DNA from 3 places in the Brevibacillus sp. AF8 genome. Region 3 is predicted to be linked to each of the others. Evidence: riboswitches for the same ligand, from Rfam matches in the RefSeq annotation. Region 3 holds a riboswitch; each other region holds the start of a gene.
What was found. A riboswitch is a leader RNA that binds a small molecule or an ion and turns the genes downstream of it on or off. The one in region 3 is predicted to bind cyclic di-GMP.

Region 1 (8,304 bases), on a different contig from region 3:
TCGATTTCACGGGAAGTAACAAATGTGATCGCGAGACCCGTTTTACCAGCACGTCCCGTTCTACCGATACGGTGAACGTAGCTTTCGGAGTCTTGTGGAATGTCAAAGTTGAAGACGTGTGTAACACCGCTGATATCCAGACCGCGGGCTGCTACGTCGGTCGCCACCAATACCTCGATTGTACCTTCCTTGAACTTGCGCAGTACGCTGTCGCGTTTTGCTTGGTTCAGGTCTCCGTGGATACCTTCTGCTCCATAACCGCGCTTGGTCAGAGCTTCGGACAGCTCATCTACTCTGCGCTTGGTTCTACCGAATACGATAGCCAGCTCAGGCGAATGAATATCCAGCAAACGGCACAGAACATCGAACTTTTGTCTTTCTGCCATTTCCATATATTGCTGTTCGATGTTTGGTACGGTTACTTCTTTTGCTTTCACTTGAATGATGGTTGGTTCGTTCATGAACTGCTGGGCGATTTCCTGAATCGCTCTCGGCATCGTTGCGGAGAACAGCAGGGTTTGTCGACTTTCTGGAACCTCTTTCAAGATTTCCTTAATGTCGTCGATGAAACCCATGTTCAGCATTTCATCCGCTTCGTCCAAAACAACTACCTCGATGGCATCCAGACGAATCGTTCTTCTTCTCATGTGGTCCATGAAACGACCAGGTGTTGCTACGATGATTTGCGGGCGTTTTTTCAACGCCTTGATTTGACGCGTGATGTCTTGACCACCGTAGATTGGCAGGGCAGAGATGTTTTTAAATTGGGCAATTTTATTAATCTCTTCTGCAACCTGAACAGCCAGCTCACGAGTTGGGGTCAATACAACCCCTTGAATATTTCCGCTTGTTTCATCCATGCGTTCAATCAGCGGAATACCAAATGCAGCCGTTTTACCTGTACCAGTTTGTGCTTGACCAATCAGGTCACGACCTTGCAGTGCTACAGGAACCGTTTGATCCTGAATAGCTGTAGCCTCTTCGAAGCCCATGTTGCTCAACGCTCTAACAATGGAGTGGTGTAAGCCAAAATCATTAAAAGTCGCCAATGAATGTCAGTCTCCTTTATCAATACCTTCATCTATAAAATTCTCAAAAAAAAGGGCACTATTCCTTACGATCCGGAACATGCCCTTTTATCCCGATTGTACGTAGCGCCCTAAAGAACATAGCTGTAATCGTACCATGCAATGACTGAAAAAGCAAACAGCTTATAGACCCAAATTGTTTGATTTTTTGGTAATGAATCTTGTAAAAATAACAAAGCAGCCCAGAATCAGGCTGCTCGTCTGTTATCGAATTATTTTACCCATTTGTTGTAAAGCTCATCAAACTTCCCTTGCAGTTTCATTTCGTCCATCCAAAGATCCAAGTAGTTAGCGAAGATTGTGTCTCCGCGGTGAATCATGTACGCTTTTTCACTCTTGGTGAATGGGTTGTCAGTCAGAGCGGCATACAGGCGGGAGTCTGCTTTGGAATATACAAGCGCTTCCAGCGTATCTGTGATCATCACATCGTACTTACCGCTTGCTACCAGACCAGGAATGTCGAGGTTGTTTTGTTCAACAGTCACAGTTGCTTTTGTCAGGTGCTCACGAACGAATTTTTCGTTGGTGCCTCCTGGATTCACACCAATGCGCACCTCTGGTTTATTGATGTCTGCTACACTCTTGTACTTGTCCTTGTCTTCTGCACGGATGAGCGGAGCTTTACCGAACATAATATAAGGATCGCTCATGTGTGCTTTTTTCTGGCGGTCTGTGTTGCGGGTAACGCCTCCGACAGCAATATCGAATTTATTTGCCAACAGATCGTCCATCAGTGTCGGCCAGGATGTTTGAACAAAACGCGCCTCTACTCCCAGGCTTTTTGCGAATTCTTTCATCGCATCGATATCGTAACCTTCGAATTGGTTTGTTTTCGGATTCAAATATGTAAACGGTTTGTAGTCACCTGGAGTACCTACGAGGATATAGCCTCTCGCAATGATTTCGTCCAAACGAGACTCAAACTTTTTCGCTTGCGGTTTTTTAGCAGCTTCAGCAGCTACGGTTTGGACAGGCTTAACCGCTGTTGCGGCAAAAGCACCTGTTCCTGATGTCATGAGCATAGTTGCAGCGAGTGTGCTCGCCAAGATTGTTTTTGTGAATTTTTTCATCTGGGTTCTCCTCCTGTTAAACGGTAATGAATTTAGTTAGTAGAAACAAACTCCATCATCCCCTAATGGCATCCCCCCTTTCAAAGAAGAGGACTTACAACCTGTAGAGCTGCTTCTTATACAGTAAACCTGCCGATTCCTTGTTGTAATTCTTCTGCCACTGCATTCAAATGCTCGACAGACTGGCCAATTTCCTGGATGGCTTGAAGCTGCTCTTCGGTTGCCTTTGCCACTGTTTGCGCGTCGAGTGAAGCATGTTTTGCAATGTTATGCATTTCATCTACAGAAGCACTCACCTGTTGGGAGCCTGCTGACATTTGTTCAGATGCGGCGGATACTTCCAAAATGTGCGCAGCAACGTTCCGGGAAGATTCCAAAATATGCCCAAAGATTTCGCGAACCTCTTCGACCAATTGGATACCTTGCTGTGCGTTTTGGTTGCCCGCTGTCATGACCTCTACTGCGTGACGAGTATCCTGTTGGATTTCCCCGATCAGCATCGCGATTTTGGATGCGGATTCCTCGGATTGGTTCGCCAGTTTTTTTACTTCACCGGCAACTACAGCAAATCCACGTCCATGCTCGCCTGCACGTGCCGCCTCAATCGAAGCGTTCAAGGCAAGCAAATTAATTTGTGAGGTCAATTGACTGATCGTATCAAGAATGCCTTCGATTTCTTTGGAGCGATTGTTGAGCTGTTCAATGGCTACTGTCGCCTTCGATGTTCCCTCGCCAATGCTTCCCATCTGGAGAACTGCCTGCTCTACCACAGCAGTTCCTTGTTCTGCCTGCTCTGTTGCTATCTGGGCAGCCTCAGAAACATGTGCAGACGTCTCCGCGATTTTCACTATGCCTGCTGCCATGTCAGTCATCGACAATGCGACTTCCTGCGAGCTGGCTGCCTGCGCCTCTGCTCCCTCAGAAATCTGTGCGATAGACAAGCCGATTTGGTTGATGTTTTCTGTCGCCTGCTTAATACCTTCAGATACTTCCTGACTAAAACGCTGTACTTGATCAGACGACAGTGATACGTCTTCAATCAAATTTTTCAAGTGCGATACCGTCTGGTTAAAGTCACGGGACAGAACCGCAATCTCGTCTTTTCCGTCAACCGTTACGGTCTCTTTCAAGTTGCCCTGCGCCACTACATTTACGGCGTGATTCAGACGCTCAATTGGTTTCACCATGCGTACAGCCAAGAAATAAACGAGGACAACCCCAATTGCCAATACGATGAGGGAAATAACCATCAATCGAACTGACAGTTGATCGACAGGGGCATGCAGCTCTGCTACAGGTGCAGTGATGTATATACCCCAGTTCAAATTGGTAGGAGCATACGAAGCAAATCGCTCTGTATTCTCGTAATTATATTGGGCAATTCCATGCTTCCCTTGCTTGATGTCTTCAAAGCCAGTCTGAAGTTCAAGAATACCCATATTGAGAATCGATTCCTTCAGAATGAACTCGCTGTTCGGATGATAAATAAATGTTCCTGTTTTGCTTACTAAAAAGGCGTAGCCTGATTGACCAAATTTCTCTTCGGACACCTTTTTTTGGATCTCATTGATAGGAATCGTAGAACCGATATAACCGTATTGACGATTGTCCTTCATCAATGGAACGACAAGGGTCACGATGTTATTCCCTGTGCGCTTCGAAACAACTGGCTCTGAGACAACAACCTTTCCTTCCCCTTTGCTGGCTTCCTTAATGTGCGGACGATCCGAGATATCAGTCACTTCACCCTTGAAATTGATCACATTCTTTCCGCTTAAATCATGCGAAAAGAAGAACGTCTCAAACTCGGGGTTTTTCTTTTGGGCCTCTTGAATGAGTTTCAGGTCATACTCGGCATTTTGATCAGCCGACATCAACCCTCCCACTGCTCTTACAATTTCAATTTTTTCTTTAAAGAAACCATCGATACGAATCGAGAGATTGTTAGCTGACAACTCAGCTTCTTTGTCCAGACTGTCTGCCAAAAGATTGGAAGCACTCCAATAGCTTGCACCGCAAACCGTACCCAAACTTATCAACAACAGCAGGCACAAAACGATAATTAGCTTATTCTTCAAACTATTTTTCATACCGAATCCCTTCTCCCTTCTCTTTTTTCAACAAAAAAAAGACTGCCCACCGACAGCCCATCATGACTACGGTATGGCAACCCGGCTGTCCTAGCTGCGAAAGTCACTTGACTCTCGACCTTAGACCCGTGGCTTTGCGTCCCTGCCTTTCAGCAAGTTTGCCTTTGTCATTCCTTGTTGTTTTTCAATTAAGTTCACATTTTTCAATCTCACCTTTCTTTTCCCATAACTTTCCGATAATAAACCTCAAAAATACAAAAAAAGCTGACAACCTTTTACAGTTGTCAGCTTTTTGTCAAACTTTTTGACTAGCTTAATCCGATCACTTGGCCATCCTCGTCTACATATAACGATTCAGCAGCCGGCTTTTTCGGGAGGCCTGGCATGGTAACCAAGCTACCGGTCAGTGCCACAATAAAACCAGCTCCTGCTGATATGCGCACTTCACTCACTTGGATCGTGAAGTCAACAGGTGCTCCCAACAGATCAGCGCGGTCCGTAAAGGAGTAAGGTGTTTTCGCCATGCACACAGGCAGATGGGACATGCCCATTTCTTCTACCTTTTGGATCGTTTTTAATGCCAGCGGCGAAAAGACAACCCCTGATCCACCGTATACTTCTTTTACGACTGTCTCAATCTTGTCTTTTATGCTGAGGTTATCTTCATACAAGAATCGGAAGGATGAAGGCCGCTCTGCTGCACGAGTCACTTTTTCAGCAAGCTCGACACCACCTGCTCCGCCTTCTGCCCATACTTTGGACAGCGCCGCTTCGGCTCCGGCCGCTTGGCACAGCGCAATGACTGCATCCACCTCTGCCTGGGTATCTGTCGCAAAATGATTGATCGCCACCACTGCTGGCACACCGAACTTTTGCAGGTTTTCCAGATGGCGCTTGACGTTTTCGAAGCCTTTCTCCAGAGCAGACAAGTTCTCCTCTGCCAGATCAGGTACTTTTACCCCGCCGTTGTATTTCAACGAGCGAACTGTAATGACCACGACAGCAGCCGATGGAGTCAGACCTGCTTTTCTGCACTTGATGTCAAAAAACTTTTCGGCCCCCAGGTCGGCACCAAAGCCAGCCTCTGTTACGACGTAATCTGCCAGCTTCAAAGCCATCTTGGTTCCGATCACGCTGCTGCACCCATGCGCGATATTGGCAAAAGGTCCTCCGTGAATGATGACCGGAGTTCCTTCGATTGTCTGTACGAGATTGGGCTTGATGGCTTCCTTCAAGAGAACACACATCGCATCGACCGCGTTGATTTCCTCTGCCCGTACAGGCTGATCATCGAAATCGTAGCCAATAATGATCTGGTTCAATCGCTCGCGCAAGTCCGCCAGATTCTCACTCAGGCATAAGATCGCCATGATTTCCGAAGCGGTTGTAATCATGAAGCCATCTTCACGCGTCATCCCGTTGCCGTCACCCAGACCAACCACGATGTTACGCAGTGCACGGTCGTTCATGTCCATGGCTCGTTTCCAGACGATTTTCTTTGGATTGAGCCCACGCGGATTGCCGTGGAAAATATGATTGTCGATCATCGCTGCCAACAAGTTATGTGCAGCTGTAATCGCATGAATGTCCCCTGTAAAATGCAGGTTAATTTCGTCAGCCGGGAGAATTTGTGCTTGGCCGCTTCCGGTTGCGCCTCCTTTGATCCCCATGCAAGGACCCAAGGACGGCTCGCGAAGCGCTGCCATTGTTTTCTTCCCGAGATAATTTAATGCTTGTGACAAACCAATCGTCGTGAGTGTCTTACCTGCTCCCGCCGGGTTAGGGTTCATCGCTGTAACAAGAATCAGTTTGCCATCAGGGCGATCCTTCACTTGCTCCCATAGCTCATCTGATAATTTGGCTTTATATTTTCCGTATAGCTCCAAATACTGTTCTTCGATACCTGCAATCTTGGCAATTTCAACAATAGACTTCATTTTTGCCTCCCTGCCACACCAGAATGTAATGCACCAGTTACCAATCTTCTACATTCTGCATAATCATCCTTTCTCCTCTCCTCTTCGACACATTACGCAAAAGAAAAAGCCCACATTCCGACAAACGTTCAGAATGCAGGCCCTCTGTTATTTCCCGAAAATTTTCCCCGGATTCAAAATACCGTTTGGGTCCAGCACTTGCTTCATGGCTTGCATGACGTCGAGTGCTTCTCCGTGTTCCTTGCGCTGGTATTTGATTTTCCCCACACCCACACCATGTTCGCCTGTGCAGGTTCCTCCCCGACTCAATGCGTACTCCACCAGATGGGCATTTACTTCCTCGGCACGCGCCACTTCTTCGGGGTCATTCAGGTCGATCATCAGGATAGCGTGATAGTTCCCATCCCCGACATGCCCTGCAATCGCTCCATCCAGCCCAGCGCGATCAATGGCTTGCCGGGCGTCCACAACAGCTCCTGCCAGCTCGGAAATCGGCAAGCAAACATCTGTTACCATCAGCTTTTTCCCGGGGGATTTGTGCAGGAAGGCATACGCCAGGTTATGACGAGCGTCCCAGAGCTGCGTCCGCGCCTTCGAATCTGTTTCAAAAAGAAACTGCGTGCAGCCATGTCCATCGGCGATGCTCTTCGCAAAGTCGATATCATACGCGAGCCCTTGTTCACTGCCATGGAACTCGATAAACAGCGTCGGTGCTTCCGGGTAGCTCGTTTCCTTGTACAGATTCACTTGTTGGATGGAACGTTCATCAACCAACTCGATTCGCGCCACTTGAATACCCGCACCGAGAATATCTACGACGGTATCGACAGCATCCTGAACAGAAGGGAAGCTGGCACGCGCTGCCGTTGTCGCCTCAGGGATGCCGTAAACACGCAAGGTCAGCTCTGTGAATACACCAAGCGTTCCCTCCGACCCGACAAACAGCCCCGTAAGATGGTAGCCTGAGGAGGATTTGGCTGTCATGCTCCCTGTACGGATGATACGTCCGTCCGCCGTCACCACTTCCAGATCGCGCACCTGATCACGCATCACACCATAGCGAACAGAGGTTGTTCCACTGGCGTTTGTGGCAGCCATCCCACCCAAAGTCGCGTCTGCGCCAGGATCGACGGAGAAAAACAATCCGTGCTTTTTCAATTCTTTATTGAGCTGAGTGCGCGTGACACCGGGCTGGACTCTCACGAGAAAATCCTTCGGTCGCACCTCCCGCACTTGGTTCATCAAGGAAAAATCCATGCTGATTCCGCCCGCATATGGAATCGCGTGGCCTTCCAGACTGCTCCCCATGCCAAACGGCGTTACCGCAATGCGCTTTTCATTGGCCAGCTTCATGATTTGACTGACTTCCTCGGCCGTCTGCGGAAACACGACTACATCCGGAAGATGCGGGGTATGATACGATTCATCATGGCTGTGGTGCTCCAGTACAGTGGGGTTGGTCGATACTCGTTCTTCCCCCAGTAATCCCACTAACGCTTGCTTGTAATCCACGTTGGTTCCCCCTCCGTTACTTGCTCAAGTTAACAAGGAATAAGCTAATTTCAGGAATATAGGTGATGAGCATCAAATCGACGATCATGATGACCAAAAACGGGATCACCGCTCGCTCAATCTCCGTATTCTGGAGTTTCGCAATATTTCCTGCTACCAACAAATTGATCCCAACCGGCGGCGTCAGCATACCGATGGCGGAGTTGACGACCATGATCACCCCAAATAGCACCGGATCAATGCCCAAAGAATTCGTGATCGGCAAAAGGATCGGGGTCAGGAGAATGATCGTAACCGCCGTTTCCATAAACGTCCCCAAAATGAGCAGCAAGATGTTAATTATGAGCAACGTAATGATCGTGCTGTCGGTAATCCCCAGCATGAATTGCGCAATTTCCTGCGGGATGTTTTCCCTCGTCATCAGATAGCCAAACGCATTGGCGGTCGCGATAATAAGCATGATGACCGCTGTCATGCTGGCAGAGCCCGCGAATATTTCCCCCAAGTCCCTCCACTTGATCTCCCGGTAGACGAAAAGCCCGACAACCAGACCGTATATCACGGCTACCACTGCCGCTTCTGTCGGAGTAAAAATGGCTCCGTATAT
Region 2 (8,304 bases), on a different contig from region 3:
CGACAATCAGAACGTAATCTACTGTCGTCCATTTCCGCCGGAATAGAGTCGAAAACATCAGAATAAACCCTCCTTGTGTCAAGCGCTAATGTTTGGAATATTCCTGTAGCCAGTTTACTCTCTCTTTACCTGATCGTCTAGAAGAACCCCTTTGTTCTGGCTGTAGTGGTGGGGAGGAAACAGAAGAAAACGCTCAGCTTCTAGGGCCACCCCCTGGGGGATTGACTGCACGACTCCATGCAAAAAGCGAAACCGCGTCCAAAGTGGTCCAATCAGGATGTGCTTCAGAGGTGGACGCTTAAGGGCATGTTTCGCTTTTTGCATTCCGTCTCGGTCGGTGTCCCTAAGATCTTCGCTTATTTCTCCTGTTTCCTCTGCGAGCTGCTTGTTTTACCCCTGCTTGATTGGGGCGAATCTGGATGAATAAAAAAGAGAGAGAATCATTGTTCTCTCTCCTGAATCCACTTTCAAAAATGATTACCAAAGCCACGTGAGAAGAAGTGCATTTCCAGTCCAAGCGCCTCTGAAGCCCAGCTTAGCGTAGGAATGAATGGCGGGGGTTTTCAGCTTCACTTATGAATTCCTTCTTCGAAATTTCTACGTTTGAAGCGCTCCCGCCATTTATTCCGAAGTGGACAGTCAATCCCCCTCGCAGGGCGTAGGCCGAAGCGAAGACTGGAAATGCACTTCTTCCCCACTACAGCTACTCCCCTCTACTCCTCAAACCTCACCATTTCCAAGTTGGTTTTCTTGACCTTCACCAAATACAACAAATAGATCAGGCCGACAAAGGTCCAGAGCAAGCCGAGCATCATGGACGTTGCTTCCAGGTTGACCCACAAAAAGGCGATGAACGTTGTCCCGATGAGTGGAGACAGCACGAAGCCCCACCAATCTTTGATAGGCTTGTTCTTTTGTTTGCGGAAATAGTACGCCATTACGCTGATGTTCACAAAGCTAAAGGCGATCAGTGCACCGAAGTTAATAAAGGAAGTTGCCGTTAATAAATCCAAATACAGAGCGAACAGCATCAGTGCTCCGACCAGCAAGACGTTAAACAAAGGCGTTCTCAGCTTCGGATGTACATAACCGAACCAGCGTTTCGGCAAAAATCCATCTCGTCCCATTGCGTACAACAAACGCGTGACACTCGTGACGGATACAAGCCCGGAAGCGAGTGTAGAGGACAACGCCGCCGCCAAAAACACCAATTGAAAGATCGTCCCACCGATAAACAGAGCAATCTCCGCAGAAGCCGCTTCTGGATCAGACAATACCGAAACATCAGGAAATAATGATTGCATGAAATAAGATGCCGTAATAAATAGCGCTCCTCCTGCGAGTGCCACGAGCATAATCCCGCGAGGAATCGTCTTTTCCGCATCGACGGTTTCCTCTGTGAGTGTGGTTACTGCATCAAAGCCCAGGAAGGAAAAGCAAAGAATCGACGCACCGGAAAGCAGTGCAATGACAGACATATCCGGTGACACAAATGGTCGCAGATTGAATACTTGCCCAAGACCGTCACCATGCATAAGACCACGGATTGCCAATCCTGCAAACAACAAGACGACCACGACCTGAAACAGCACCAAAATCGAGTTGACGGATGCAGTTACGGTTACGCGAAATACGTTTAGCCCCGTCACCAAAACAATGAAGCCAATAATCCACCACGCTGTCGACACATCAGGAAACACGGATGATAGGTATACCCCCGTCAACAAGGCGTTAATCATCGGTAAAAACAAATAATCCAGCAAGGATGCCCAGCCTACCAAAAATCCTGCGTAGGGATGGATCGTTTGCTGCGTATACGTATACGCAGTCCCTGCTGAAGGGAATAACCGTACCATCTTACCGTAGCTTGCCGCCGTAAACAGGATCGCAAGAAGTGTGACTGCATAAGCAGCAGGAACGTGCCCCCCCGTTTCTCCAGAAACAATGCCAAAGGTGTCAAAAACGGCCATCGGGGCCATGTAGCCCAGTCCAATTACGACAATATGCCGCAACTTCAAACTACGTGTTAGTTCTGCTCTCCCGTTCACTGCCTGTCCCCCTTTTTGTAACAGAATAATTATACACGCCGATTTATAATCACGAAAGAAAAAAGCGTTGCTGCACACGGGATCTCCATGCACAGCAGCGCTTGATTTATATGAGTATTTCCTATGCTTTTGGCAGTTCAAAGGAACTCTTCAACGATACAATCCGGTTGAATACGAGCTTATCATCAGTCGTATGCTTCGGATCGACATTGAAATAGCCATGACGGAAAAATTGATACTTGTCTTGTGGCTTGGTTTCTTTCATATTTGGCTCCACATAGCCTTGCAGCACTTCCAATGAATTCGGGTTAACGTTGTCGAGGAATGTACCCTCTGCATCTTCATCATCCATAATCAATGGCTCGTACAAACGGAATTCAGCAGGAACCGCATTGGTCGCATCCACCCAGTGGATCGTCCCTTTTACCTTGCGACCAGTAAAACCACTGCCGCTCTTCGTCTCAGGGTCATAGGTGCAATGGATCTCGATCACGTTGCCGTCTGCATCCTTCACGACGTCATTGCATTTAATAAAGTACGCGTGCTTCAGACGCACTTCATTTCCCGGGAACAGGCGGAAATACTTGCTCGGCGGGTTTTCCATGAAATCGTCCTGCTCAATGTAGATTTCGCGGGAGAACGGAATTTGACGATTGCCCATCTCTGGGTTCTCTGGATTGATCTCCGCTTCGAGCATCTCGACTTGTCCTTCCGGATAGTTCGTGATGACGACCTTCAATGGATTCAATACAGCCATCGTACGTGGTGCCTTCAGTTTCAAATCCTCGCGGATGAAGTACTCCAGCATTTTCTCGTCAACGGTGCTGTTCGCGCGCGCTACCCCTACTTCACGGGCGAATGTACGAATTGCTTCCGGTGTATAGCCGCGACGACGGAAGCCTGCGATGGTTGGCATGCGCGGGTCATCCCAGCCGTCTACTACATTCTCATCGACAAGCTGTTTCAGCTTGCGTTTACTCATAACGGTGTTCGTCAGGTTCAAGCGAGCAAATTCGTACTGGTGAGGCACATTCTCCATTTCGCACTCGCGGACTACCCAATCGTACAACGGGCGATGATCTTCGAATTCCAGTGAGCACAGAGAATGTGTCACGCCCTCAATGGCATCCTCCAACGGATGAGCGAAGTCGTACATCGGGTAGATGCACCATTTGTCGCCTGTGTTGTGATGCGTTGCATGGGAGATCCGATACAGAACCGGATCACGCATGTTGAAGTTTTGAGAAGCCATGTCGATTTTCGCACGCAGCACCTTTTCTCCGTCCTTGAATTCCCCTTGGCGCATACGTGCAAACAGATCCAGGTTTTCCTCCACTGACCGGCTGCGGAACGGACTATCTGTGCCTGGCTCTGTCCATGTTCCGCGCATTTTCCGCATATCTTCTGGAGAAAGATCGTCTACGTAAGCCAGACCTTTTTTAATCAACAGCACCGCACGGTTGTACATCTCTTCAAAGTAATCAGATGCAAAAAACAACCCGTCCCATTCGAAGCCAAGCCATTGAACGTCCCTTTTGATGGCCTCTACGTATTCGATGTCTTCCTTCACCGGGTTCGTATCGTCAAAACGCAGGTTGGCCTTGCCGGAGAATTCTCGAGCCAACTCAAAGTTGAGGCAGATCGCTTTTGCATGTCCAATATGGAGATACCCGTTCGGTTCTGGGGGAAAGCGGGTAATGATTTCCTTTACTTTGCCCTCTTGCAAGTCATCAATCATGATATTGCGGATAAAATTGGATGCCGCTACCTTGTTTTCCAATGAAATCAACCTTTCACTTCACCTTTACATTCCATAATACTGATTCTCTACCCAGAGTTCAACAAAATCGGGTCGTTGACCGACCCGCTCACGTCTCCCATTGCTGCCTCGTTTGCCATTGTGACCTGCAATACAGGTGAACGACAGAATCAATGGCTAAGCGCTGCTCTGTGATTCCACGAATCGTTTCGAGATGCTTCGGGGAAATCAGATGTTGCAAAGGCTGTTCAACATGATTGAAACGTTGGAATGCTTCCGCTGCAATCCGATCCCACTGCGGGTAATACCGAAGCAAATCATCAGGCATTACGCGGGAGCGTTCCGTGTCAGACTCGGGCAAACAATCAAAAGGTTCATCCAAATTTAACGTTCCGTAATCATCGGTCAGCTCTTCGCCCGGTAAAATATCCCGTGCTGCCAATTCTATATCATACATGGTCGGCACACAATTCGCATGAAAGCTGTGGTTCACGTACCTTGCCTTATCCCAGCAAAGAATGTACTTTCCGAACTGGTTCTTAAACGAATATTTTTGTACGTCCTGTTTTCGTAATGAGTCAAGTCTTTCCACAAATGCAGGGTCCAATACCTGATCCAAATCATCCTGTGCCCATACAATCGTTCCTTTTGGGATAAACCTTGTCGCAAACACACCGTACCCGATCTCATCGTTGATATAGCGCAATTCTGTATCGGGATGCATCATGGTCTTTGTTTCACTCCTTGGCGAATGTGCCTTTTTATCATCATAAGCAGTTCTGCCCCAGGAGGTGTGTGAATGTATGCGAAAAACAACCTTTCCTATAGCATTCCTGACTATTTTTCTGGATTAAAATATTTTTTCTTATTTACCACAAATGGTAAATAGTCTATATTATTGGCAAACGGACTTTTAGGAACATTTTCCCACAACGATCGAATCACTATTTGTGTCATGTCATTTTATGTTTCACCCATTGATATCGAAACGGCATACCCGGGGAAATCCGGCGACGCAAAGCTACAGGGGCTACCTCCGCAACAGCGGACACGCTTGCCAGCTACCGAAGTATTGATGTAGGACGAGACCAATGATCCTATATCATTGGTCTTTTTTTGCGCGTACAATGTCTATTTTTGTCTATTTTTGTATGTTTGTGTATTTTTAACTTTTAAAGGAGGTGAGGCAACAGCGGATAGCCGGTTTAATGAAATCGTTAATCTATTCATCATGAAGGAGGTTTCATAGGAATGTCATTCTTGAAGAAACTCTCGACCGTCGCGCTGACTGCTGTCATCGGGCTATCAACATTCTCTGGGGCACAAGCTGCTAACCGTCCAACATCGATGTCACCGAACGCAATGGTGACGACTCCTCACTATCTGGCTACGGCTGCGGCCCTGAAGACATTGGAAGACGGTGGAAATGCAGTAGATGCCGCTATTACAGCCGCTTCCACCTTAGCTGTTGTCTACCCTCATTACACAACCATTGGCGGAGATAACTTCTGGCTCATCTACAATGCCAAAACAAAAGAGCTGAAGGCACTGAACGGCAGTGGTCGTGCAGGCGAAAAGGCAACCATCGACTATTACAAAGGCAAAGGCTACGAAAAAATCCCGTCCCGCGGTTATGAATCGGCAAACACTGTCCCTGGAGTTGTCTCCGGCTGGTGGGAGGCGTACAACTACGCCCATAAAAAAATGGGCAACAGCAAGCTTCAATGGAACAGACTGCTGGAGCCTGCCATTGGATACGCTGAGAACGGATATCCAGTCTCCCCCAACCAAGTGTATTGGACAAAATACGCGACAGATCCAACTGACAATGACTTGAAGAATCTTCAACGTTTTGATGGATTCCGTAAAACATTCCTGAAGCCCAACGGCGATCCTTATGCAGCAGGCGAAATTCTCAAACAAAAGGACCTTGCCAATACTTTGCGAATCATTGCAAAAAAAGGCGCTGACGGTTTTTATAAAGGAGAAGTTGCTAAAAAAATCGTAGCAGACATGCAAGCCAACGGCGGATTGCTCACGTTGAAAGATTTTGAAAAGCATACCTCCACTTGGGCAGATCCTATTACGGTAGACTACCGCGGATACAAAGCATACAACGTTCCGCCTAACTCCCAAGGCATGGCATCACTCTCCATTCTTAATGTTTTGAATAACTTTGACCTCAAGAGCATGGGTGAAGGAACACCCGATTACTATCACACGATTGTGGAAGCTACCAAACAGGCTTTTGCTGACCGCGACAAATGGCTGACTGACCCAGCCTTTGCGGATATCCCTGTAGATGAGCTGTTGTCCAAGCAGCACGGGAAAGATTTAGCTGCGCGTATTGATATGAAGCAAGCAGCCAAATCCGTAGAACCGCTTGATCCAAAAGGCGATACAACCTGGTTCGGGATCGTCGACAAAGATGGAAATGCCGTGTCCATCATTCAGAGTCACTATTTTGACTGGGGTTCCGGCATCGTAGCGAAAGATACGGGTGTCCTTTTGCAAAACCGCGGAAGTTATTTCTCTTTGGATTCCAAACACATCAATCACTTGGAACCAGGCAAACGCACCTTCCACACAATTAACCCAGCGATGCTCTTCAAAGGGGACAAGCCTTATCTCCTTTACGGAACACAAGGGGGAGAAGGACAGCCGCAAACGCAAGCCGCTCTCGTCACACGTATTGTCGACTTTGGTTTCAGCGTGCAAGACGCAATTGAAGCGCCAAGATGGCTGCATGGACGCAACTGGGGATCTGCTTCCAACAATCTCAAGGTGGAAAGCCGCATCCCTCAAGAAGTCCTGGACGAGCTCATTAAACGTGGGCATCCAGTCGAAAAGCTGGAAGCAGCTTATACCGACGCGATGGGACAGTCCGGCGCAATCCTGATTGACCCGCAAACCAATGTAAAATTTGGCGGTGCTGACCCTCGCGGTGAAGGCGCTGCAATGGGCTATTAATATTTTGTCAGACTGCTGAGTAAATCTCAGCAGTCTACCTGTTTCTATTTTGCATTCACGGATTAGGAGTGGAAAAACCTATGTTTTTGTTCAACAAGCTCAGGAACAAAATGATCCTTTGGTTTCTCATCGTGGCTGTCATTCCACTTACTGCCGTTTCTTTGTTTATCACGAACAGCTTTTCATCCATTTTGATTGATAAACAAAAATCATCCTATGTTGACCTTACTTCCAGTACAGCCATAGCTATGGATCAATATCTGGACCGGCGTATGACAGAAATTCAAATTTTAGCCCGCACCTCGGATATTCAATCCGATGATTCCGCGGCAAAAAACGAATTCATCCGCAAGTTTACCGAGGAAATGAAACTGTATGACGGGAATACGTTTATCGCAAGCGATGGAAAAGTAACGGCTGATACGTTCCCCAAAAGCGTTGGAATCAATCTTGGCGAGCGTCAATTCTTCAAAGACGGTATGCAGGACAAGCCCAGCTTCTCCGATGTTCTTGTTGCAAAGACAACCGGCAATCGCTCTATCATCGTCGCTTCCCCTGTAAAAACGAAAAACAATGAGAAGCTCGGTGTCTTGACCGGGCTCGTCAATGTAGATGACTTCACAGCTACCTTTCTCAAAGATTTGAAAGTAGGCAACGATGGTTATCCGATTCTCGTTGATAACAAGGATCAAATTCAGTACCATCCTACCCAGGATCTGATCGGAAAACCCCTTGAGGAATCCGCTCTGCCGCAACCATTAATGGAAATCCTTAAATCAGGAAAAACGGAAAAGGGCTCATACAGCTACTCGGACAACGGCAAGGAATACGTTGTCACCTACTCCCCCATTCCCAAGACCAACTTTGGATTGTATCTGCATATCCCTGTCGAGTCCATAACGTCTGCGGTTTCATCCGTTACTACCATGGTTAGGATCATTGTCATCGTTGTTGTCGCTGTCGTGACCGCAATCGCATACGCTGTTTCCCGACAAATCTCACGCCCTATTGCGGCAGTTGCCTCCGTGGCTAACCGCATTTCCGAGGGTGAATTGACTGTACAACCCCTGCAAATTCGAACCAAGGATGAGGTTGGACAGCTATCCCAATCAGTAAACACAATGGTGCTCAACCTGCGAACGATTATTCAACAAGTAAATGATACAGCTTCAGATCTGGCTTCTTCCGCAGAAGAATTGTCGGTCAACGCCGACCATACGAGCAAGGCTACCGAGCAAATCGCCATAACGATTCAGGAAGTAGCTTACGGTGCGGAAAAACAAGTGAAGAGTGTAGAGGAAAGTGTCACCGCAATTCAAGGCGTATCGACAGGGGCTCAGCAAGTTGCCACGAATGCACAGCAAGCTGCCGAATCAGCTTTGGGGGCTTCCCAAATTGCAGTGGAAGGCAATCAGGCCCTTCAGGTCGTTATCAGCCAAATGCAATCGATTGAGAACACGGTCGGCAACATTGCCGATATCGTCAAACGATTAGGAAACAGCTCACAGGAAATCGGACAAATCGTAC
Region 3 (8,304 bases):
GTGAATCTGCTCTTTTGATCGCCAAATGGCTGGCAGAAGGAAAACTTGGCGCCGATCTCTTGGATAAAGTAAACATTGCGATTGTTCCCCGCATCAATCCAGATGGCTCCTACCAGTTCAAACGCTACATCGCGACAGAGCTGGATGCCAACCGCGACTACATGAAGGTAGAATATCCAGAAGTGCAAGCGGTTCACCAAGCCATTAATGCCTATCAACCTGATGTGGTGCTTGACGCCCACGAATACGGCGTCTCTTCCAACCAGCTTCGCGATGTTGGAGAAAAAGGCGCGATCTCTTCCTACGATGTTCTGATCTCCTCTGCGAAAAACTTGAATATCCCCGCAAACCTGCGAAAAATGTCAGACAACCTGCTCTTGGCTGACGTTCAAAAAGCACTCGACAAGGAGCAGCTTTCTCATCACGCTTACTATACGCTGGCAAAAGGCAAGGACGGAAAAGTGACCGCAACAGAAGGCAGCACAGAGACAAGAATCGGACGCAATGCTCTTGGATTGAAAAACACATTGACGTTTTTGGTGGAGACACGCGGCATTGGCATTGGACGCGCCGATTTTGAGCGCCGTGTATTCAGCCAGGCCATGACTCACGCTGCTGTCATTCAATCAACAGCGGTCAACGCCAAAGCAATCAAGTCCGCCGTGATGCAAGCACGCGAAGAAATCACGGAAAAAGGCAAAAAGGCAAACGACAACGACAAACTCGTCATCCTGAGTGAGAATAAGCGCGTACCAGATCAGTCTCTCGAAGTGGTCGATCTAGCCACCGCAAAAAAAGTCTCTACCCCCATCGACTGGGTAAGCTCCACGGATGCCTATCCCATACTCGAACGCGAGCGCCCCACTGCCTACCTCATGCCTCCTGGCTACCATGACGTCGCGACCAAGCTGGAATTGCTCGGTGTTTCGGTAAGCAAGCTATCAAAAGAAACGACCATAGCGGTAGAAAGCTACACCATTTTGGAAAACAAGGTGAATACGATTTACGAGAATGGGCATTTCACCAACCAAGTGACTGCAAATGTAACAGAAACAACGAAAACCTTTCCTGCGGGTAGTTACGTGTTCAGCATGGCCCAGCCAAACGCGAACTTCATTGCGTTAGCCCTGGAACCGGAATCAGTGGACAGCTACGTCACGTTTAACTTCTTGCCCGTTGAAAAGGGCGATGAAGTCCCGGTGTATCGCTATATGCTGGAGCAACCGCTACCCACCACACAAAAGAATTAAAGGAAAAATTCCCCTCTCTAAAGTTAGACTCCTGAGAGGGGAATTTTGTTACATGTATGGGCTTACTTTATTTCAAACACTTCTTGGGCAAGCCCTGCCAGCTTTTGCGTATTGCCGCTCACTTCGACCATCGTCGCGGAAATTTCCTCTGTAGCGGCTGCCTGACTCTCCATGGTTTGATTGATCAGTTCAATCGAGTTTTGCAGAAGGGTTATCAAATCCCGGATGGAATCCGTGGTTTGCTTGATTTTGTCTGCATTCGCCCTGGAATCAGTCGCCATATTGCGAACCTCATTCGCAACGACAGCGAACCCACGCCCTGCATCTCCTACTCGCGCAGCCTCAATGCTCGCATTTAGTCCCAAAATGTTACTTTGATCAGCGATTTTTTTCACAGCGAGTGTAATTTGCTCGATCTCGGTCGTACTTTGGCTGACATCATTGGCTTGCTCTGAGATCGCCTTCATTTGCTCGTTCAAATTCCCGATCTGCACGGCCATCTCGTGTGTGGTGGCACTCACCTGCTCGACGACACTCGAGAGATTTGCAGCGATTTCATACAGCTCATTGGCTCGCTCCATACTCGAACCAATGCCGACACCGCCAATGACTTTTCCCGTGTGATCATGCAGGGGAATCGCCCGTGCGACGAGAGGGAAACCAAACAATTCCTTGGGGACCATCATCGCCTGCTTGGTGTTTTTTCGAATCGCGTTGGTGATCACATCTCCTTCCTGGAGTGGATCACCAGGCTTGACTTGCAGTGCAAATGTTTGGGCAGGTACATTGCACAATAGCTTTTCCGTGTCGTAGACCCCAATGGTAATGTCATCGGAGAGCAAATCATTTAAATAGGGGGCAACCTTGATGAAAGCCTCAAGCAGTTCTGCGTTTTTCCCCTTTTCGGAAGCTTCTGTTTCGTTCCATTCTTCGTATCCGTTCATGACCCTCTTCACCTCTATATTTTGCTGGCATTAGTACGGAAATTGACGCTTCTTGTGCTGAACCGAAATCCATTTCAGCGTAGTAAACTCTTCTAAGCTCCATTGACCATTCAATCGTCCCAACCCGGAGTGCTTTTCACCGCCGAACGCCACGATTGGCTCGTCATTGATCGTTCCATCGTTGATGTGAATCATGCCGGTCTCAATGCGCTTGGCCATCTCGGCACCTCTCTCCAGATCGCCGGTGTGAATTGCCCCGGACAACCCAAATGGTGTCTCGTTCGCCATGCGAATCGCTTCTTCCTCGGAAGCAAACGACATGATGCAAACAGCCGGACCAAACAGCTCTTTGGATGCAATCGACATGTCTGTGGTCACTCCTGTCAAAACAATCGGCTCGACCACGTTTCCTTTTACTTCCCCTTTCAGTGCAGGAACGGCTCCTTCGCGTATCGCCTCATCGATCGTTGCCATCAGATTGGCGACTTGCCGTTGATTGATGAGTGGACCGATTACCGTGTCAGGATCATTCGGGTCGCCTACCTTGAGTCCAGATACTTTTTCCACGTACAAATCGAGGAATTTATCGTATACATCTTGGTGAACCAGAACCCGGTTAGCTGACATGCAAATCTGACCTTGGTGGGTAAAACGGCTGAATACTGCTGCATTGACGGCATACTGGAGATCCGCATCCTCCAAAACGATCAGCGCACTATTGCCGCCCAGCTCCAAAATCGCCTTTTTGAAATGCTTCGCTGCCACCTGCGCGATATGGCTCCCAACTTGGCTAGACCCTGTAAACGAAAGGATGCGCGGAATCGGGTGGGAGACAAAACCATCGCCAATTTCAGCGATATCCGTCACTACGACGTTAACCAAGCCTTTGGGCAGACCTACTTCTTCAAAAATTTTCGCGATGAGAGTCCCACCCGTGATTGGCGTGTGCTCATGCGGTTTGAGGACGACACCGTTGCCCGCGCCAAGAGCTGGAGCCACAGACTTCATCGACAGATAGAAGGGGAAGTTGAACGGACTGATGACGCCGACAACTCCTGCGGGAATCCGATACAAGCGGTTTTCTTTTCCGTCTACGGGAGAAGGCAGAATTTTTCCTTCCATCCGCACTGGGAAGGTAGCCGCCTCGCGAATAATATCCTTCACAAGCCCGATCTCAAAAAACGCCTTCAATCGGGTTCCGCCCAATTCACGAATGATGATATGAATGATTTCTTCTTCATGCTCTTCGATATAGTGAACAGCACGCTCCAACATTCGGGATTTGGTATAAGCATTCACTTCGTCCCACTCTTTTTTCGCGTGGGCTGCCGCCTTGTAAGCCGCGTCGATATCCTCCAGATTTGCCATTTTGAATTCTGCGATGACTTCCCCATTGTAAGGGTTGATATCTTGCAATGTCTTCGCGCCCAGCCCGTCGCGCCACTCCCCATTGATGTACTGCTTGTCCAATGTTTGCAGGATTGACATGCTACAACCTCTCCCTTTTGTAAAGGTAATTGGCCCCTTTCGCATGAAAGGAGCCCTAAAACTAAAACAGTAAAATACACTGCTCGTTGGCAACCCGGCTGCCATCGTAACGTGTACATTAGGCCCGTGGCTTTGCGTCCCCACTTTTCAATGGGTTTGCCCATTCATAGCGAATGCCGATATGATGTTGTCGAAAAAAGGAAAGATATGGAGAATGATACTTTGATTATAGTACTCTATTCCTAATAGTCAAACGAAAACATGTAAATATTTCGTGAAAGGAAGTAACAAATATCAAAAAGCCCGCATCGCTTGGATACGGACTCCTGGTTCTTCTTCCTTATGCTCACAATAACGATTTGACATTCTTTACGCTCGTCGCGAGCATTTGCTCCGTCGCGTTGGCGTCCCTTATGTGCTTGGTCAAGCCTTCATTCAGCTCGTCCAGCAAACCCTTTGCATCACTTACCTGCTGGGACACATCATCAGCAAATCGCTTTTGATGCGCGATGATTTCCATCACACCCGACACTTCGACGTTCAGTACCTGGAAAGCGTTCACGATCTGATCTGTCTTCTGTGCAGCATCCTTGCTGATAGAAAGTCCATTTTTGATTGCACTGCTGCTTTTTTCACTGTTAGACAATGCTTCTTTTGTTTCTTCCTGAATCTTGCCAATCAATTCTGCAATCGTCTTGGTCGAGTTCGCTGTCATCTCGGCCAGCTTCCGTACCTCATCCGCTACGACGGCGAAGCCTCGGCCTTGTTCACCTGCACGTGCCGCTTCTATCGCTGCATTCAGGGCGAGAAGGTTGGTCTGATTCGCAATGTCGCTGATCACCTTGACGATGCTCGTAATTTCCGAAGAGCTCTCTTCCAAGCGGCTCATGGACTTGGACGTATGGACCGATTCTTTGTCGAGCAGGCTCATGACCTGCACAACGTCCGTCATCGCCTTCTTGCCTTCATCTGCACACGCTACCGATTGTTTACAGATGTCTGTCAGGCGCTCTCCTCGAACCGACAACTGGCTCGCAGATTCATCATCCCGCTCGTTAATGGCCTGGATATTATCTACGACACGCTTCATCCTTGTCACCAGTCGCACCATTTGATCGGATTCGGCGTTTATCGCCTGGTTTGAACTGAGGATCGCACCCATCTGTTCGTAAAGATCGCGAAGCTCATGTTTCCAAGCGTCTTGCTGTCCTGTCATTGTGGTTGTGGCTGTCGTCGCTGCTGTCTCTTTTTCTGCCAGGCCTTTGTCTTTTTTCCAAAACATCCGCTTCCCTCTCCTCTGTACCCATCAATTGTCACCTCGGCGGCTATATACGCGGGACTCGATTATTCCCGGATGTTGTTTCGCCAAGCTCAGCAAGTTTTCCAAGAAATAATAGTGACCCTCCAAGAGCTCCACGTCTTTACGCTCAAAATGCTTCGCCTGCAAATACTGCTGCATTTCCAAAGCATAGCGCTCCAGTTTATCGTGAAAATCGTTGGCACGAAGCATTTGCTCCACTTCTGGATATTCCGTTTTCAGGCGACTTAGCTCGCTGTATACACGCCCACCCTCCAGAATCATCTGGTAGGCCGTACGCTCAAGCGTAGCTGTCGTAGCTGCCTCCTGCTCCTCACGCTCCTCGCGCAAAGCTGCCAAGTACGTGATAAAATGGTAGACAGTTAAAAACAATGGTCCTAAAAATAGAATGATCCCTGCCTTGTACACATGCTGATTGGACAAATTGCTGATGAGCAGGAACAAGTGAAACAAGATCGCACCCAACCATACATAGATGATGATTTGGTGATTGATCTTCCCTGCCTTTTGGTGGCGTGAAAAGGCAAAGGTAAGTCCGAGCAGATAAAAGGCAAGCAATGTAAAGCTGGCAGAAAACAAAGCCATCTCCATATCGATCAGCCAATCTGCGTCGGCGGGTATTTCGATAAAGAATTCAAAAGCGAGCACCAGCAGTGAGAACAGCAACCCCATGATCCAAAACCGGCTTACTTCCGAGTCATTCCTCCGCCGGGAGCGGTAGCGTTTTACACGGGATCCTTCCATAATGCTCTCACCTCATTCTCTATGATTCGCCATGATTCTATCTTTTCCTTTCACATGGGGCCAAAATCTGACATCGGAGGCTGTTATGACAAAAAATTTACCGACACCATTTACCGAGCGCATGCAAACCTTGCTCGGGCACGATTTCGAGGCATTCGTTTCCTCCTATGATCAGCCTGTAACACACGGCTTACGGGTCAATCCGTTGAAGGTAGGGCGTGACGTTTTTTTGAAAATCTCGCCGTTTGCTCTGGAAGCAGTCCCTTGGTGCGAAAACGGATTTCACTACAAAGAGCCAGCTCGTCCCGGCAAGCATCCTTTTCACTCCGCCGGCATGTACTATTTACAGGAGCCAAGCGCGATGTCCGCTGCCGAAACACTCGGTGCCCAACCTGGTGAGCGCATCCTTGACCTATGTGCAGCGCCAGGAGGGAAATCGACGCAGCTTGCAGCGTTTTTGCGTGGACAAGGAATGCTTGTGGCAAACGAGATCCATCCTGTTCGAGCAAAAGCCTTGTCAGAAAATCTGGAGCGCTGCGGCGTTACCAATGCCGTCGTGACCAACGAAACGCCTGAACGTTTGCAAGAGCGATTCCCCCAGTTTTTTGACCGAATTTTGGTAGATGCTCCATGCTCTGGCGAAGGAATGTTCCGCAAGCTACCCGAAGCAATCGAAGACTGGAGTCCTGCAAAAGTAATGGAATGCCATGTCATGCAAGGTGATATTCTCGAGGCGGCCGCTGCAATGCTGAAGTCAGGCGGGACGTTGGTCTACTCCACCTGCACATTTGCTCCGTTGGAAAATGAGCAGTCCCTGGTTAACTTCCTGGACCGTCACCCGGAATTTGAGATCATCTCGCTGCCACATGCAGATTGCTTTTCTGCTGGCCAACCCGAGTGGGCGTCGCCACAAAACGAGCAGCTCACCCAGACAGCCAGATTGTGGCCGCATCGTCTACAGGGAGAAGGTCATTACCTCGCCAAGCTGCAAAAGAGCGAGAGCGCTGAGGTTCAAGAACCTTCCGGGAAGCGTAAAGAAAAGCGTGCGGCAAGATCAACTCCGACGGGTCGAAAAGAAGCACTGGCAGCCTGGCGTACGTTCGCAGTCGAAGCGCTCCCGGCGCTCTCCAAATCATTCGAAGATGAAGCTGCTTTTCTTTTATTTGGCGAGCAGCTCTACTACTCACCTGCTCCCGAGCTCGACTGGGACAAGCTCAAGGTCATGCGCGTCGGTCTGCACCTGGGAACCGTAAAAAAGAACAGATTTGAACCTGCACACGCCTTGGCGCTCGCCCTCTCTCCTTCGGAGGCAGCCCGTGTCGCTTCGTATGGCGCGGACGATCCTGAACTGTTGCGGTACCTAAAAGGAGAAGCGCTCACACGTGATGGGGAAAGCGGCTGGACGCTGGTTACTGTAGATGGATACTCCATCGGTTGGGGCAAGCAATCAGAGGGGCAACTCAAAAATCATTATCCAAAAGGTCTACGCTGGTTATAAGATTACATCAAAAATAAAAAAGCTCACAAAGCTACACGAAATGCATTCGTGACTGCTTGTGGGCTTTTCTCTTTTTTCTCATGATCGCCCTCTGCGGGGCGGACTGTCTACTACCGTCAACGAGCCATTTCTTATATAACGCAATATTTTTGAAACAGATATCCCTGTTGCATTGGCAATTTGCATCGCATTCGAATTCGGATAAGTTCTCACGTAATTGCGAATCATCTGGTAGTCTTGTATTTCGTTTTCTCCGCAAACCTGGCAACTGTACTCTCCCCGGCCCATCGGACTGCCGCATTTCAAGCACGTATCCGTCGTCATCACTGGTTCTCCTCACACCCTGTACTATGGTACTTTCACAAGAAAGGGTTCTATCTTCCTATCTATTACCCAATTCACATGGGAGGAAAACACTATTTTCTCTCACAATTCCTGTATCCTATTAAAATTCGATGCAGTCATTCCGAACTCCTTTAAAAAGGCCAGTATCGCGGCAGCAAACAGCTTTTTGCGTAAAGGGCAATCGCAAACCCAATTAGAAAGACACCACTAAGCCCATGAAAAACGTTGAGCCAACCCGGGCGAAAAAAACGAGCCAAATACGCGGCCAACAAAGCTACCAACCCCAGGAACAATAAAGTCGATAACAGACAGCCCGTAGCAAACAAGAACAACTCCGTTGGATGAACAAAAGTGCCAGATGCCAATAGCGAACCAAATACTCCCGCCCAAAACAGAACGGTCAGAGGATTTGCGAGCGTCAGAAGCACGCCGTGCCAAAAGCTGCTTCGATCCGACCGAGGATGCTGGACTGGTATTTGTTCATGCTCTCCTCTTCCTTTTATGGCACGCAAGGTTTGAATCCCAAACCAAGTCAAAATCAGGGCTCCCATAATTAAGACCATCTGTTTGACCCATTGGATTTGTAACAGCAGCGACAGTCCCCCAATTGCCCCTACCATATACACCGTATCCACGAGTGCCACACCCAGTACCATCATAAGTGACTCCCGCAATCGCCGAGTCATTGAGCGATGCAACACCGCCAGACAAACCGGA

Region 1: another riboswitch for cyclic di-GMP. It lies ahead of KB186_RS20760 (methyl-accepting chemotaxis protein); the one in region 3 lies ahead of yfmT (benzaldehyde dehydrogenase).
Region 2: another riboswitch for cyclic di-GMP. It lies ahead of ggt (gamma-glutamyltransferase); the one in region 3 lies ahead of yfmT (benzaldehyde dehydrogenase).

The regions. Positions count from the first base shown of each region.
Region 1 is NZ_JAGQDN010000018.1:30,941-39,244, forward strand. It holds gene cshA (degradosome RNA helicase CshA) at 1-1,049, opposite strand, end outside; gene KB186_RS20755 (transporter substrate-binding domain-containing protein) at 1,301-2,158, opposite strand; gene KB186_RS20760 (methyl-accepting chemotaxis protein) at 2,275-4,248, opposite strand; cyclic di-GMP riboswitch class I at 4,321-4,421, opposite strand; gene KB186_RS20765 (formate--tetrahydrofolate ligase) at 4,557-6,185, opposite strand; gene KB186_RS20770 (FAD-binding oxidoreductase) at 6,333-7,697, opposite strand; gene KB186_RS20775 (TRAP transporter large permease) at 7,714-8,304, opposite strand, start outside.
Region 2 is NZ_JAGQDN010000010.1:49,998-58,301, reverse strand. It holds gene KB186_RS14830 (QueT transporter family protein) at 1-58, opposite strand, end outside; gene KB186_RS14825 (APC family permease) at 714-2,048, opposite strand; gene KB186_RS14820 (glutamine--tRNA ligase/YqeY domain fusion protein) at 2,170-3,837, opposite strand; gene KB186_RS14815 (SET domain-containing protein) at 3,917-4,534, opposite strand; cyclic di-GMP riboswitch class I at 4,788-4,876, shown strand; gene ggt (gamma-glutamyltransferase) at 5,059-6,777, shown strand; gene KB186_RS14805 (methyl-accepting chemotaxis protein) at 6,858-8,304, shown strand, end outside.
Region 3 is NZ_JAGQDN010000023.1:26,229-34,532, forward strand. It holds gene KB186_RS23645 (M14 family metallopeptidase) at 1-1,250, shown strand, start outside; gene KB186_RS23650 (methyl-accepting chemotaxis protein) at 1,313-2,194, opposite strand; gene yfmT (benzaldehyde dehydrogenase) at 2,225-3,682, opposite strand; cyclic di-GMP riboswitch class I at 3,768-3,853, opposite strand; gene KB186_RS23660 (methyl-accepting chemotaxis protein) at 4,029-4,964, opposite strand; gene KB186_RS23665 (hypothetical protein) at 4,989-5,744, opposite strand; gene KB186_RS23670 (RsmF rRNA methyltransferase first C-terminal domain-containing protein) at 5,830-7,242, shown strand; gene KB186_RS23675 (hypothetical protein) at 7,321-7,566, opposite strand; gene KB186_RS23680 (LysE family translocator) at 7,719-8,304, opposite strand, start outside.